DNA from 2 places in the Arthrobacter sp. 05L421 genome. Region 1 is predicted to be linked to the other one. Evidence: predicted binding sites of a transcription regulator. Region 1 holds the regulator's gene; the other holds the start of a gene.
What was found. Region 1 encodes LexA, which represses DNA repair genes until DNA is damaged. Its sites were predicted from a motif close to TCGAACANNTGTTCGA; they were not measured.
Positions count from the first base shown of each region.

Region 2: the regulator LexA is predicted to act here: its motif matches at 1,463-1,478, upstream of AC1DKQ_RS21065 (DUF6504 family protein).

Region 1 is NZ_JBFTOC010000004.1:50,084-57,138, reverse strand. Features, by position in the region: gene hflX (GTPase HflX) at 105-1,712, shown strand; gene AC1DKQ_RS06795 (ATP-dependent DNA helicase) at 1,807-3,894, shown strand; gene lexA (transcriptional repressor LexA) at 4,000-4,749, opposite strand; gene AC1DKQ_RS06785 (LysM peptidoglycan-binding domain-containing protein) at 5,344-5,688, shown strand; gene AC1DKQ_RS06780 (histidinol-phosphate transaminase) at 5,790-6,908, shown strand; gene hisB (imidazoleglycerol-phosphate dehydratase HisB) at 6,979-7,055, shown strand, end outside.
Region 2 is NZ_JBFTOC010000032.1:822-7,876, forward strand. Features, by position in the region: gene AC1DKQ_RS21045 (SOS response-associated peptidase) at 1-170, shown strand, start outside; gene AC1DKQ_RS21050 (VOC family protein) at 224-646, opposite strand; gene AC1DKQ_RS21055 (chorismate mutase) at 661-987, shown strand; gene AC1DKQ_RS21060 (hypothetical protein) at 995-1,381, opposite strand; gene AC1DKQ_RS21065 (DUF6504 family protein) at 1,559-1,894, shown strand; gene AC1DKQ_RS21070 (DNA polymerase III subunit alpha) at 1,891-5,403, shown strand; gene thrS (threonine--tRNA ligase) at 5,629-7,055, shown strand, end outside.

The sequences.
Region 1 (7,055 bases):
TCCAGGAGGCGTGCATGACCCCCCGCCGTCAGCCCAGCGCGAATACCGCCCCACAGAGCACCAATCGGCACTATTCTGAAAGTGCCGAACCCTTAAAGGAGACCATGACCAGCCACCCCAACACCGGACCCGATTCAGCAGCCCAGGACATGAGTCCTGAGGAGATTCAGGCTGTAATCGACCGGATCCTGTCCAAGGACACCCCGGCCCCGGGCGCAGGCCGTGGCAGCGGCCCCGGAACCGGCGCCAACGGAGGCGCCGGTGCGACCGGCAGCCCGACGTCGGTACTCGGCAAGGCGCAGGCCATCTCCCGCCTGGACGAGGTGTACACGAACTTCGACGGCGACCAGCAGGATCTCGAGGAACGCCACGCGCTGCGCCGCAAGGCGGGCCTGTCCACCGAACTCGAAGACGTCACCGAGGTCGAATACCGGCAGTTGCGCCTTGAGCGCGTCGTCCTGGCCGGCCTCTGGACCGAAGGCACCCTCGCGGATGCCGAGAACTCCCTGCGCGAACTCGCGGCCCTCGCCGAGACCGCCGGCTCCGAGGTCCTCGACGGACTCGTCCAGCGGCGGGCCAAGCCCGATCCCGGAACCTTCCTCGGCTCCGGAAAGGCGCAGGAACTGAAAGCCATCGTGGTGTCCACCGGCGCCGACACCGTAGTGGTCGACGCCGAATTGGCCCCGTCCCAGCGGCGCGGACTGGAAGACATCGTCAAGGTCAAGGTCATCGACCGCACGGCGCTGATCCTGGACATCTTCGCGCAGCATGCCAAGAGCCGCGAAGGCAAGGCGCAGGTGGAACTGGCGCATCTGGAATACCTGCTCCCGCGTCTGCGTGGCTGGGGCGAATCGATGTCCCGCCAGGCCGGTGGCCAGGTGGGCGGCGCCGGCGCCGGCATGGGCTCGCGTGGTCCCGGTGAAACCAAGATCGAACTGGACCGCCGCCGGATCCGCACCCGGATGGCCAAGCTGCGCCGCGAAATCGCCGCCATGAAGCCGGCCCGGGAAACGAAGCGGGCCAACCGCCGTCGTAATGCTGTCCCCTCGGTAGCGATCGCCGGATACACCAACGCCGGGAAGTCCTCGCTGCTGAACCGGCTCACCGACGCCGGGGTGCTGGTGGAAAACGCCCTGTTCGCCACCCTGGACCCCACCGTCCGCAAGGCCGAAACCGCTGACGGTCTGGGGTACACCCTGGCCGACACCGTGGGATTTGTCCGGTCCCTGCCCACCCAGCTCGTGGAGGCATTCCGCTCCACGCTCGAAGAGGTGGCCGACTCGGACCTCATCCTGCACGTCGTCGACGTCTCGCACCCGGATCCGGAAGGCCAGATCGCCGCTGTCCGGACCGTGTTCAGCGAAGTCGACGCGCGCAAGGTTCCGGAAATCATTGTCCTGAACAAGGCTGACGCCGCCGACCCGTTTGTGGTGGAACGGCTCAAGCAGCGCGAACCGCGCCACGTGGTGGTCTCAGCCCGCACCGGTGAAGGTATTCCGGAGCTGCTCAAGGCCATCAGCGACGGCATTCCGCGTCCCAGCGTGAAGCTTGAACTGCTGATCCCGTACAACCGCGGGGACCTGCTCAGCAAGCTCCACGAGACCGACGCCGAGATCCTCAGCCTCGACCACGAGGAAACCGGGACCCGAGCCGTGGTGATGGTGCGTGAAGGACTCGCCGCCGAACTGGATCCCTTCATCAGCAATGACTGAGGCTGCGGTGACCAAGGCCGACGCCGAACCCGCGGACGCCAAAGCGTCTGACGTTGAATTGGACGCCGCCGGACCTGCGGACGCGTCGGAGGACATGGAGCCTGCGGACGCATCGGCCGACTCCGACGGCGGCCCAGATTCAGTTGCTGGCGCGGCCGGCGAGGAGTTTGTGGTTGAACTGCTCGACCGTGCCGTGTCTGGCATGGGCGGCCAGAGCCGCGATGGCCAGCACGAAATGGCCCGGCAGGTGGTGCGCGCGATAGACAGCGGCGACCACCTGCTGGTCCAGGCCGGCACCGGCACCGGCAAATCCCTGGCGTACCTGATTCCGCTGATCGCCCATTCGCTGACCAGCAACAAGCCCACCCTGGTCTCGACCGCAACGCTGGCGCTGCAGACCCAGATCGTGGGCCGGGACCTGCCCAGGCTGCTCAAGACCATCACGCCTGCGCTGGCACGGCCGGTCAAGATCGCCCTGGTGAAGGGCCGGTCCAACTACGTGTGCCGGCACAAGCTCGAGGGCGGGTTCCCGTCCGAGGAACCTTCCGAGGGACAGCTGTTTTCCCTCGGGGAGGACACCAGCGTGCCGCATTTCGCCGCCGCACTTGGCGGGCCGTCCTCGCAAATGGGCAAGGAAGTCGTCCGCCTGCGCGAATGGGCCGAGGGGACCGCAACGGGGGACCGCGACGAGCTCATGCCCGGCGTCACGGACCGGGCCTGGCGCCAGGTCTCGGTCACCTCCATGGAGTGCCTCGGCGCGCAGAAGTGCCCGCTCGCGGCCGAATGTTTCAGCGAGCTTGCCCGGCAGAACGCCGCCGACGCCGACGTCGTGGTCACCAACCACGCCATGCTCGCCGTCAGCGCCTTCGAAGGCCTGGCGGTGCTGCCCGAGTACGACGTCGTGGTGGTAGATGAAGCGCACGAACTGCAGGACCGCGTCACGGGTGCTGTATCCGGTCAGCTCTCGGTGGCGATGGTGCACGCCGCCGCGTCCGGGGCCCGGAAGCACACGGGCATCACGGTGGACGCGCTGAACAATGCCGCCGCCCACCTGGAGCTGGCCATCGACGGCGTCCCGAGCGGGTTGATGCCTAACGGGCTGAACAGCGAGCAACTGGACTGCATCGACCAGCTCCGCGACGCGTGCCGCGCCGCCCTGTCTGATTCGAAGGGGGACAGCTCCGTGTCGGCCGACGGCGGACGCCAGCTGGCCCGGTCACGCCTGATGGTCATCCTGGAACTCTGTGAGCGCCTCTTGGCCGCGCGCGAAAACCGCGAAGTGGTGTGGTTCTCCCGCAACAGCAGCTTCGACCCGGCGCAGGGCTACTCCCAGCCGGACGAGAGCTCGCCGGCCTTGATCAATGTTGCCCCGTTGAGCGTCGCGGGGCGTCTGCGCGAGGGTTTGTTCGCGGACCACACCGTCATCCTGACCTCAGCCACGCTGGCTATCGGCGCTGCCTTCGAACCTGCTGCCGGCGGTCTTGGCCTCGTTGGCAACGGCGCCCCGAGCTGGACCGGCGTCGACGTCGGATCCCCCTTCGACTATCCGAAGCAGGGCATCCTCTACGTCGCCCGGCACCTGCCCAAGCCCGGCCGCGGAACGTCCCCCGAGGCCTTGGACGAACTCGAGAAGCTGATCCGCGCTTCCGGCGGCGGTGCCTTGTGCCTGTTTTCCTCCCGGCGCGCAGCGGAGGAAGCCGCGGAGGCCATGCGGCCCCGACTGGGCCTCAGCATCCTGTGCCAGGGGGAGTCGACCATGACGGCGCTCGTGCGGCAGTTTGCGGACGAGCCGGACACCTGTTTGTTCGGCACGATGTCCCTCTGGCAGGGCGTCGACGTTCCCGGAGTGTCCTGCCGGCTGGTGGTCATTGACCGGATACCGTTCCCGCGGCCGGACGATCCGCTGATGACGGCACGCTCGCGGGCCGTCGCCCAGGCCGGCGGCAACGGCTTCATGTCCGTCTCGGCCACGCACGCCGCCATTCGGCTCGCGCAGGGCGCCGGACGGCTGATCCGCTCGACGTCGGACAAGGGAGTTGTGGCGGTGCTGGATTCGCGGCTATCCACGGAGCGCTACGGCGGATTCCTCCGCGCCGCGCTGCCGCCGTTCTGGCCCACCACCGATTCGTCGATAGCCATGGCGGCCTTGGAGCGCCTGGCGAAGGACTCCGCGAAGGGCTGAGTCCCAAGCTGAACCAGGAGCCGACCATCCTCGATGACGCGGCGACTCTGAGGGCCGGCGACTCTGAGGGCTGGCGACTCTGCCAGGGCGGCCCGACAGGGACGGCTAAAGGGAGCGGAGTACCGAGACGACCTTGCCCATGATGACGGCGTGGTCACCGAGGATTGGCTCGTACTGGGTGTTTTGCGGCAACAGCCAGGTGTGGCCGTCCCGCTGGCGGAAGGTCTTGACCGTGGCTTCGTCGTCCAGCAGTGCGGCAACGATGTCGCCGTTCACGGCATCACCCTGGCGGCGGACAACCACCCAGTCGCCGTCGCAGATGGCGGCATCGATCATCGAGTCGCCCGCCACCTTGAGCATGAAGAGTTCGCCATGGCCCACGAGCTGTCGGGGCAGCGGCATGACATCCTCCACCACCTGGTCCGCGAGGATCGGCCCGCCGGCGGCGATGCGTCCGACAAGCGGCACCATTGCAGTGTCCGTGGCGCTGGCGAGTTCAGTCACTGACAGGCCGCCGACGGCCCGCAGGCCACTGGACTTCTCGACACCCGAAATCGGGGTGGTTCCCTCGTCCAACGTCAGCGGCATGAGCACTTCCATAGCCCGCGGGCGCTTCGGATCGCGCCGCAGGTAGCCGAGCTTTTCAAGCTGGGAGAGCTGATGGGTCACGCTCGACAGGCTGGCCAATCCGACGGTGTCGCCGATCTCGCGCATGGACGGCGGGTAGCCCTTGTCCGTGACGGACCGCTGGATGGTCTCCAGGATTTTCTTTTGCCGGGGGGTGAGGCTCTTGGGCGCCCGGGCGGGCTGCGGGCTCCGTGAGGTGGCCCTGCCGCCGGTGGCTTGTGCTGCCATGTTCGCCAATGCCTTTCCGTTCCACCCGGCTGCCGTGGCTGCTGTCACCGGGAACTTCCGGTCTGAAATGTCAGACCCTGCTGATCAACTACTGATGATGTCCCGCAGGGAGTTCATCAGTGGTTGTCCTGTCCCTCAAAAATAGGCCAGCCGCAAGGCTTTTTCAAACATTTGTTCTAGCGAGTCTCGACATCGTTCGTTAGTAAGTGCTAAAACAGAACAAGCAGAGTTCGAATATGTGTTCGAGTTTCGAGTTTTCACTTCGGATCTGGTGTTCGGTTCTATGTTCGAAGGTTCGGCCGGTTGGCGGCGAGTACGTGGAGTACGCCGGGCGGCACCGTATGGTCCAGGAGGGCTCAGTTCATGTCAGCTTCAAACGCGTTTCAAGGCACGTTCGTTCAGGGTGTCACGAATCACCACCGCAGTGCAGGTGCCAGTGGGGTGGCGGATTTCGGCAGCATCGACCAGGGCAACATCGGCCACGGAGGTGTCGGCCAGGGAGGTGCCGACCGGGGAAGCGTCCGTCACGGCAATGTGTACCCGCTCAACGCCGGCCCCCGCATTTCCCCGACGTCGCCTGCACCGCGAGGGGCGATGGCCGCTGGTTCCGCCGGCCGGCCGAAGCAAGCGCCGCTGCGGCTCACCCGGCGCGGACGCTTCGTCTTCTTCGGCGTCCCGCTGATCCTGCTGACGGCGCTCATTCTGTCATTCAGTGGATTCCTCAACGCGCCTGCGAAGGCGGCGGATTCCGCGGATCAGCTCTCGGTGACGCCGACCATTACCGTCACGGTGCAGCCGGGGGAGTCCCTCTGGGCCATTGCAGGGTCCGTGGCCCCGGACCGGGATCCCCGCGACGTCGTGGCCGATATCGTGCAGCTGAACAACCTGGACGCCGCGCGTGTGCTGCCGGGCCAGCAGCTGTTCGTCCCGTCCAAATAGAGTCTGGCAAGCCAAGTACCTGCCCCCAACTAACCTCCCCCAATTGCCGTCGCAGGCGTCACAGTTTCAGCGCCCGTGCCGCTACCACTTAAACTGGTCGAGTGACTGACCAGCTTGAGCGCCTCAACCGACTGCCCCTCCGAACCAATCTGCGTGGCCTGCGTCCGTATGGCGCACCGCAGCTGGACGTCCCTATCCTGCTCAACGTCAACGAGAACACCCATGGCGTTCCGGCCGATGTCCGCGCGGCAATCACCGAGGCCGTCAGCGCCGCCGCCGCAGGGCTGAACCGGTATCCGGACCGCGAGTTCACCGAATTGCGCGAAGCCCTCGCCGAATACCTTGGCCATGGCCTGGACGCGGAGAATATCTGGGCCGCGAACGGTTCCAACGAAGTCCTTCAGCAGATCCTCCAGGCATTCGGCGGCCCCGGCCGGACGGCCCTTGGGTTTCCTCCCACGTATTCGATGTACCCGCTGCTGGCCTCCGGCACGGACACCGAATACATCGTCGGTGCCCGAGCGGCGGACTACGGGCTCAGCGCGGAATCGGCGGCCCGGCAGGTCCGCGAGCTGCAGCCCAACATCGTTTTCCTCTGCTCCCCGAACAACCCCACCGGCACGGGGCTGGGGCTTGATGTCGTCGAGGCCGTCTATGACGCCGGCGAGGCCAGTCAAACCATCGTGATCGTGGACGAGGCTTACCACGAGTTCGCCCACGACGGCACGCCCAGCGCCCTCACCCTGTTGCCCGGCCGGGAACGGCTCATCGTCTCGCGCACCATGAGCAAGGCCTTCGCCCTCGCCGGCGCGCGGCTCGGCTACATGGCCGCGGCCCCGGAGGTCGCGGACGCCCTGCGCCTGGTCCGTCTCCCGTACCACCTCTCCGCCATCACCCAGGCCGCGGCCCTGGCCGCCCTGCGCCACCGGGGGGCACTCATGGCGGACGTCGAGGACATCAAACGCCAGCGCGACAGGATCGTCTCCGAACTGACGCGGCTGGGGCTGAGGCCGGCCGCCTCCGATTCCAACTACGTGTTCTTCGGCGGTCTGGAGAATCCCCACGAGGTCTGGCAGGGCATGCTGGACGCCGGTGTCCTCATCCGCGACGTCGGCATTCCGGGGCACCTTCGCGTGACCGCCGGCACTGAGACGGAAACCACAGCCTTCCTTGAGGCCCTTGAAAGCATCCTGAACGGCTCCGCAAAGCCGCAGGCCTAGACTTGGTGGGGAGCCCGCGCGCCCCGCCGCACTGCCCAACACCCTGCCTTCTTCCAAAGGACACATCTACATGAGCAACATGGGATCCACCGCCGCCGAGGGCCGGACCGCACGCATGGAACGGACCACCACTGAGTCCTCGGTCCT
Region 2 (7,055 bases), on a different contig from region 1:
AGACGTGGCTGGACCCGGAGGCCGATGACGCGGCCGGACTCGTGGACCTGGTCCGGGCCGGGGCGCACGATGTCGCGGAAGGCTGGAGGATCGACGCCGTCGGCACCGCCGTCGGGAACGTCAAGAATGACTCACCGGAACTCATCCAGCCGGTGGGGAGCCTGTTCTAGGGAAACTCCCGGTGGGCTGGCACGGGTCCTGAACCGTTGCCAGACTTTCCGCCTCAGAGCGCCACTTTCCCGCCGCCGTCGACCGCCCAGCCGGGATTGAAGGCGACCTCCCAGCGGTAGCCGTCGGGATCGGCAAAGTAGCCGGTGTAGCCGCCCCAGGGCTGTGCCTTCGGAGCCACGACGATGACGGCTCCCGCCGCCTCGGCCTCGGCCAGCACCAAGTCGACTTCCGCCGTGCTGGCCAGATTGTGGCTGAGCGTGATGCACGCAATGCCGGCAGGGGGATCGGTGGCCGCCTCGGATTGCATTTGGCCCACGTCCCAGAGCGAGAGGATCAGGCCGTGGTTGACCTGGATGAAGAGCACCTCGCCGGCGACCTCCCGGTGGACCGGCCATGCTAGGCCATCGACGTAGAAGCTGCGTGAGGCGTCAACACTGCGGACACCCAGCGAAATTAAGTCGACTCGTGGCTGCATCTTTCGATACTGTCATGCACATGCCCACAAATCACGCAGACGACAAGACCGCCCAGGCCGACCGGGAACAGCTCGCCGCCGTACGGGTGGCTGTTGACGAGGTGGACGAGCAGATCGTGGCCTTGATCGGGCGCCGCGAGCGGCTGATCCGGATCGCCGGGACCCTCAAGGCGGACAGTGCCGAAGTCCGTGCACCCGGACGCGTGGAGCGGGTTATCGAACACGTCCGCGCCACGGCCGAACAGAAAGACATCGACATCGAACTCGTCGAAAAGACCTACCGGGCGATGATCGACGCCTTCATCACCCTCGAGCTGGAAGTGTACAAGTCCACTTCCTAGCAGGGGCTTAGAGCGCCTCTTCGACAGGCACGTTGGCCTGGTATTCCCGGCCGTCACAATCGCTGAAAGCGGTCATGAGGTGGCCCTTGGGCAGACCCAGCACAGTTGTCATGGGGAAGTTTCCGGTGATGGTGTTTCCTGAGTGTTCCACGCCTTTGAGGTCGAAATTCTCTTCCGTGCCGTCATGGTTGAAGTAGAAGAAGGACACGGCCTCGCCGTTCATGAACTCAATGCCCAGTCTGCGCTGATGGGAGTAGTCCGGCCCAGCTGCCAGTAGGCCCACCACGTAGGCGCCCTGCCCCGGGATATTTCCGTCTATATCAAAGGTCGCCACCAAGGTTGAATTCTTGGCGGCGATCTTTACGTGCTTCAGGAGTGCGATATGGGAGCTCATGGCTCAATCCTGCTACCTGTGCCATCGTCCGTCCACCCCCGATCTGGGTTTTGTCGCCTCTCCGACGTAGACTGATTTTATTCGAAGATATGTTCGAATAAAGTTTAGTCTTGGATTGTAGGGCTAGCAGAAGCAGGGACTGGACCGGCTCCAGCCCGGACTGGGTCGGGAGGCAACGTGGGCATCTTCAGCGAGTCTGTGGATGTCGTCTGCACGCCCGCCGGCCAGCCCCTGCATCTCGATTGGGCCGGGCGGCGCTACACGGTCTGCGCTGAACCCGTCCGCTGGTATGAGCGCCGCCAGTGGTGGGCAGAGGAAAGCCGGGCGCCGCTCGGCAGCGGACCGGGCCTGGTGGACCACGAGATCTGGCGGGTCCAGGTGCGAGCCGCTGGGGACCGCGCCGCGGAACCCACCCTCACCCTTGACCTGACCCGGCATGTCGGCAGCGGCCGGTGGCGGCTCCTGAGGATCCACGACGCCCTGCAGCCCCTCCGGAAGCCTAAAACAGCATGAACTTCACCCACCTACACGTCTCCACGGCCTTCAGCGCCCACTATGGCGTCTCCTGGCCGGATGAACTGGCCGCCGCGGCCGCCGCAGACGGCGCCACCGCGCTCGCCTGCACGGACCGGGATGGGCTGTACGGCACCGTCAAGCACTTGAAGGCGTGCATGGCCGCCGGGCTGGATGCAATCGTCGGGGTGGACCTTGCCGTCTTCGACGACGACGGCGACCTCCGCACCCAGCTAGGGGGACGCGTCGTCGTGCTCGCGCACGGACATAACAACGGCGCCGGCTACCGGGCGTTGTGCCGGCTGATCTCCGACGCCCATGCCCGCACCACGGGCAAGGCCGGGGGAGCGGTGCCGGTGGCCGTCACCCGGGCGGAACTGGCCTCCCGCACTTTGCACCCGGAAACCCTCCAACCGGTTCTGACGGTTCTGATCGGCCCGGACTCCGACGTCGGCCGCGCCATGGGCGGCCGGCGCTACCTGCGGCCCCGCACCCTGTTCAAACGCTGGCTTGATGCAATGCCCCCGGGGACCCTGGCGGCCGAGGTCGTTTCCCAGCTCAGTCCGCCCGGGGAACCGCTGAGCACCGCGCACGCCGTGCGCATGCTCAAGCTGGCGGCTGAGCACGGGGTGCCCGCAGTGCTCAGCAACGCCGTGCGGTATGTGGCCGAGGACAGCGCGGCCACCGCCGATGTGCTGGACTCGGCCCGGACGCTTAAATCCCTCCCCGAGCTCTCCGCAGCCCCGCTGTTGCAGCCCAATGGGCAGGGCTGGCTCAAATCAGCGGCCCAGATGCTGCAGCTTGGCAAGGAGATCATCCACGCCGCCGGCTACGGCACGGCGGACCTCAAACGGCTCCTGGCCCAGACCGAGGCGCTCGCGGACCGCTGCCGCATGGATCCCGTGGCCGACATGGGCTGGAAGCAGCCCGTGGTCCCCGAAGGATCCGTGATCGGGATCGACGGCGACGCGCTTGCCGAACTGACCCTGCGCTGCGAGGCCGGGATCGGCCGCCGTTTCCCGGGAATCTCCGGGCAGCAGGAACAGCAGATGCGAAACCGGCTGCAGCACGAGCTCCGGATCATCGACTCGCTGGGCTTCGCCTCCTACTTCCTGACCGTCGCAGAGGTCTCCCGGATGATCCTGGACATGGGGGTCAGGGCCGCCGCCCGCGGATCCGGGGCCTCCAGCCTGGTCAACTACCTGATCGATGTCAGCCAGGTGAACCCGCTCCAACATGACCTCATCTTCGAACGCTTCCTCTCCCGAGACCGCGCCACACTGCCCGACATCGACATCGACGTCGAAAGCGCAGAAAGGCACAACGTCTACCGGAAGATCTTTGAGCGCTTCGGAGCCGAACGCGTCACGCTGATGAGCATGCAGAACGGCTACCGCGCTCGCGGTGCCGTCCGGGACGCCGGCCTGGCGCTGGGCATGGACGACGGCGAAATCGGCGACATCGCCAAGCAGCTGTGGCGGTTCTCGGCCCGGCACTTCCGCGAAGCCCTCGAGGAGAAGCCGGAGCTGAAGGAATTCGCCGAGCGGATGGAACAGCGGGACTCCACCGGAAACCAGCAGCTGGACCTCCTGGTGGACCTCACGGAGCGGCTGGACCGGCTGCCTCGCCACATCTCCATGCACCCATGCGGCGTCATCCTCGGCGATGCCACCTTGCTGGACCGGACCCCCGTGCAGCCCAGCGGCCTGGGCCTGCCCATGAGCCAGTTCGACAAGCACGACATGGACCCCATGGGCATGCTCAAACTCGATGTCCTGGGCGTCCGGATGCAGAGCGCCATGGCCTTCGCCGTCCGGGAAGTGATCCGGCTTCACCCCTCCAAGGCCGAGGTGGTGGCCGCCGGCGCGCATCCGGCCGGCGTTGACGGGACGGGTCCGGATTACATCGCCGAGGACGGGCACATCGACCTCAACGCGGTCCCGCTCGATGACGAGCCAACCTTTGAACTGATCCGCAGCACCCACACCCTGGGCTGCTTCCAGATCGAATCCCCGGGCCAGCGCGAGCTGATCGGCAAGATGGCCCCCAGGGAATTCAACGATCTCATCATTGACATCTCACTGTTCCGCCCCGGGCCGATGAAATCCGACATGGTCCGGCCCTTCCTGGAGCACCGGCACGGGTTCGCCCCCGAGATCTATCCGCATCCCGATCTCAAACCGGTCCTGCAGGAGACCCACGGAGTCACGGTTTTCCACGAACAAATCCTCAAGACCTTCGATGTCATGACTGGGTGCGGGCTGGCGCGCGCCGACGAGTTCCGCCGGGCGCTGGGCAACGAGGTGCTGGAAGCCAAAGTGGAGGAATTCTTTAGGAAGGAGGCGCGTGCCCGGAACTACAGTCCCGAGGTGGTGGACAAGGTCTGGGGCACGCTGAAGGCCTTTGGCAGCTTCGGGTTCTGCAAGGCCCACGGAGCCGCCTTCGCCGTGCCCACCTACCAGTCGGCCTGGCTCAAGGCGCACCACCCGGAGGCATTCCTCGCCGGGCTCTGGGAACACGACCCTGGCATGTACCCCAAACGCCTGCTCGTGGCCGAGGCCCGGCGGTTGGGGATCCCCATCCTTCCCCTAGACATCAACCGGAGCCAGGCCGAGTACCGGGTGGAGCGGGTGGAATCCGGGAAGGACGGGGGCAGGCTGGGCATCCGGCTGAGCTTGAATGGCATCTTCGGGCTCTCCGGCGCCGAGCTGAAACGGATAGTTGCAGGCCAGCCCTACGACTCCCTGGCGGACCTGCGCGCCCGGTCCCGGCTGAGCAGGCCCAGCATCCAGCGCCTGGCCCAGCTGGGCGCCTTCGACTCGCTGCACCGGGCGTCCGGGGGAGCCGCCAACCGGGCGGACCTGGTCCAGCACCTGCAGAAACTCCAGGCCCGGCCCCTGCGGAAGGGCGTGGACGTCATTGAAGGCCAGCTGGCGTTGCCGCTGGGGGACGTGGAACTGAAGAACCTGAAGGCGGGGCTGCCCGCGCCCAGCATGGTGGACAACGTCAGGGCGGAACTGGACCTGATGGCCGTGGACGTCAGCGAGCACCTCATGACCAGCCACCGCCCGCTGCTGGACCGGCTCGGGGTCACCACCGCGGACAAGCTGCTGGGACTGCGCAACGGCACGGAGGTGCTGGTTGCCGGGGTCCGGGTGGCCACCCAGACACCGCCCATGCGGGGCGGACGGCGGGTGGTGTTCATCAGCATCGACGACGGCACGGGCTGCGTGGATTCGGTCTTCTTCCACGAGGCGCAGGAGCAGTCCGGATCCTTGCTGTTTGGCACTCGCCTGCTGCTGATCCGCGGCACCACGCGGCGGACCGGGCCGCGGGGGATCAGCATCAGCGCCAGCATGGCCTGGGACCTCAGCCGCCCAGAGACCCTGCCGTTCCCGGAATCCGTTGCCGGCGCCGCCGGCGAGTATGAGCCCTGCCTGTCCGGCCCCCTGTCCGGCCCCCTGGACGGGATCGGCAGGTACCTCGCCATCACCGGGCTGGGCGGCTGACCTCCCGTACGCCGCGGGAGCCGCCGCGTTCGGGGCGGCCGCCGTCGGAGACGCCGCTGGGTTGCGCCCGGGTTGCGCCCGGGCTTCGGCCGGGCGGCGGATGCGCTGGCTGTAGTGCGCCGGCGCGTTGGTTGGCCCCTGGAGAAACCGATAGCATGGACGAGGCTGGCTGTGGTCCCCGTACGCCACAAGCTACGAAGCCTTAACTTTGAATAGGAGACACCCGTGTCAGATGCCCAGCAGATCACCCTTCTCGTCGACGGCGAAGAGACCAAGGTGACTACCGGGACCACCGGCGCGGAACTCTTCTTTGAGCGCCGCGATGTCGTTGTGGCCCGCGTTAACGGCGAGTTGAAGGACCTGGACCAGGCCCTTCCCGAGGACGCCACGGTCGAGGCCGTCACCATTGATTCCCCTGACGGGCTCAACGTCCTGCGCCACTCCACCGCCCACGTCATGGCCCAGGCCGTGCAGCAGCTGCGTCCCGACGCGAAGCTCGGCATCGGCCCCTACATCACGGACGGCTTCTACTTCGACTTCGACGTCGCGGAACCGTTCACTCCGGTAGACCTCCGCCAGCTTGAAAAGATGATGCAGAAGATCATCAACCAGAACCAGAAGTTCGTCCGCCGAGTGGTGACCGAGGACGAGGCCCGCGAGGCGATGAAGAACGAGCCCTACAAGCTCGAACTGCTGGGCAAGAAGAACGACGCCGCCGAGGCCGGCGAGGGCGTCAACGTCGAGGTCGGCGCCGGCGACATCACCATCTACGACAACGTGGACCGCAAGAGCGGAGACAGCATCTGGTGCGACCTGTGCCGCGGCCCGCACCTGCCGAACACCAAGCTGATCTCGAACGCCTTCGCGCTGACCCGGTCCTCGGCCGCCTACTGGCTGGGCAACCAGAGCAACCAGCAGCTGCAGCGCATCTATGGCACCGCCTGGCCCACCAAGGACGCCCTCAAGGCCTACCAAGAGCGCATCGCCGAGGCCGAGCGCCGCGACCACCGCAAACTCGGCGCGGAACTGGACCTGTTCTCCTTTCCGGATGAGCTCGGCTCGGGCCTGCCGGTGTTCCACCCCAAGGGCGGCATTATCCGCAAGGCCATGGAGGACTACTCCCGCCAGCGCCACGTGGACGCCGGCTACGACTTCGTGTACACCCCGCACATCACCAAGGGCCACCTCTACGAAGTCTCCGGCCACCTGGACTGGTACAAGGAGGGCATGTTCCCGGCGATGCACATCGACGCGGAGCTGAACGAGGACGGCACGGTCCGCAAGCCCGGCCAGGACTACTACCTCAAGCCGATGAACTGCCCCATGCACAACCTGATCTTCCGGTCCCGCGGACGCTCCTACCGCGAACTGCCGCTGCGGCTTTTCGAATTCGGTTCGGTCTACCGCTACGAGAAGTCCGGCGTGGTGCACGGCCTGACCCGAGTCCGGGGCATGACCCAGGATGACGCGCACATCTACTGCACCCGCGAGCAGATGAAGGACGAGCTGACCACGACGCTGAACTTTGTCCTCGGCCTGCTCAAGGACTACGGCCTGGACGACTTCTACCTCGAGCTCTCCACCAAGAACGAAGACAAGTTCGTGGGCGACGACGCCACGTGGGAGGAAGCCACCCGCACCCTTGCCGAGGT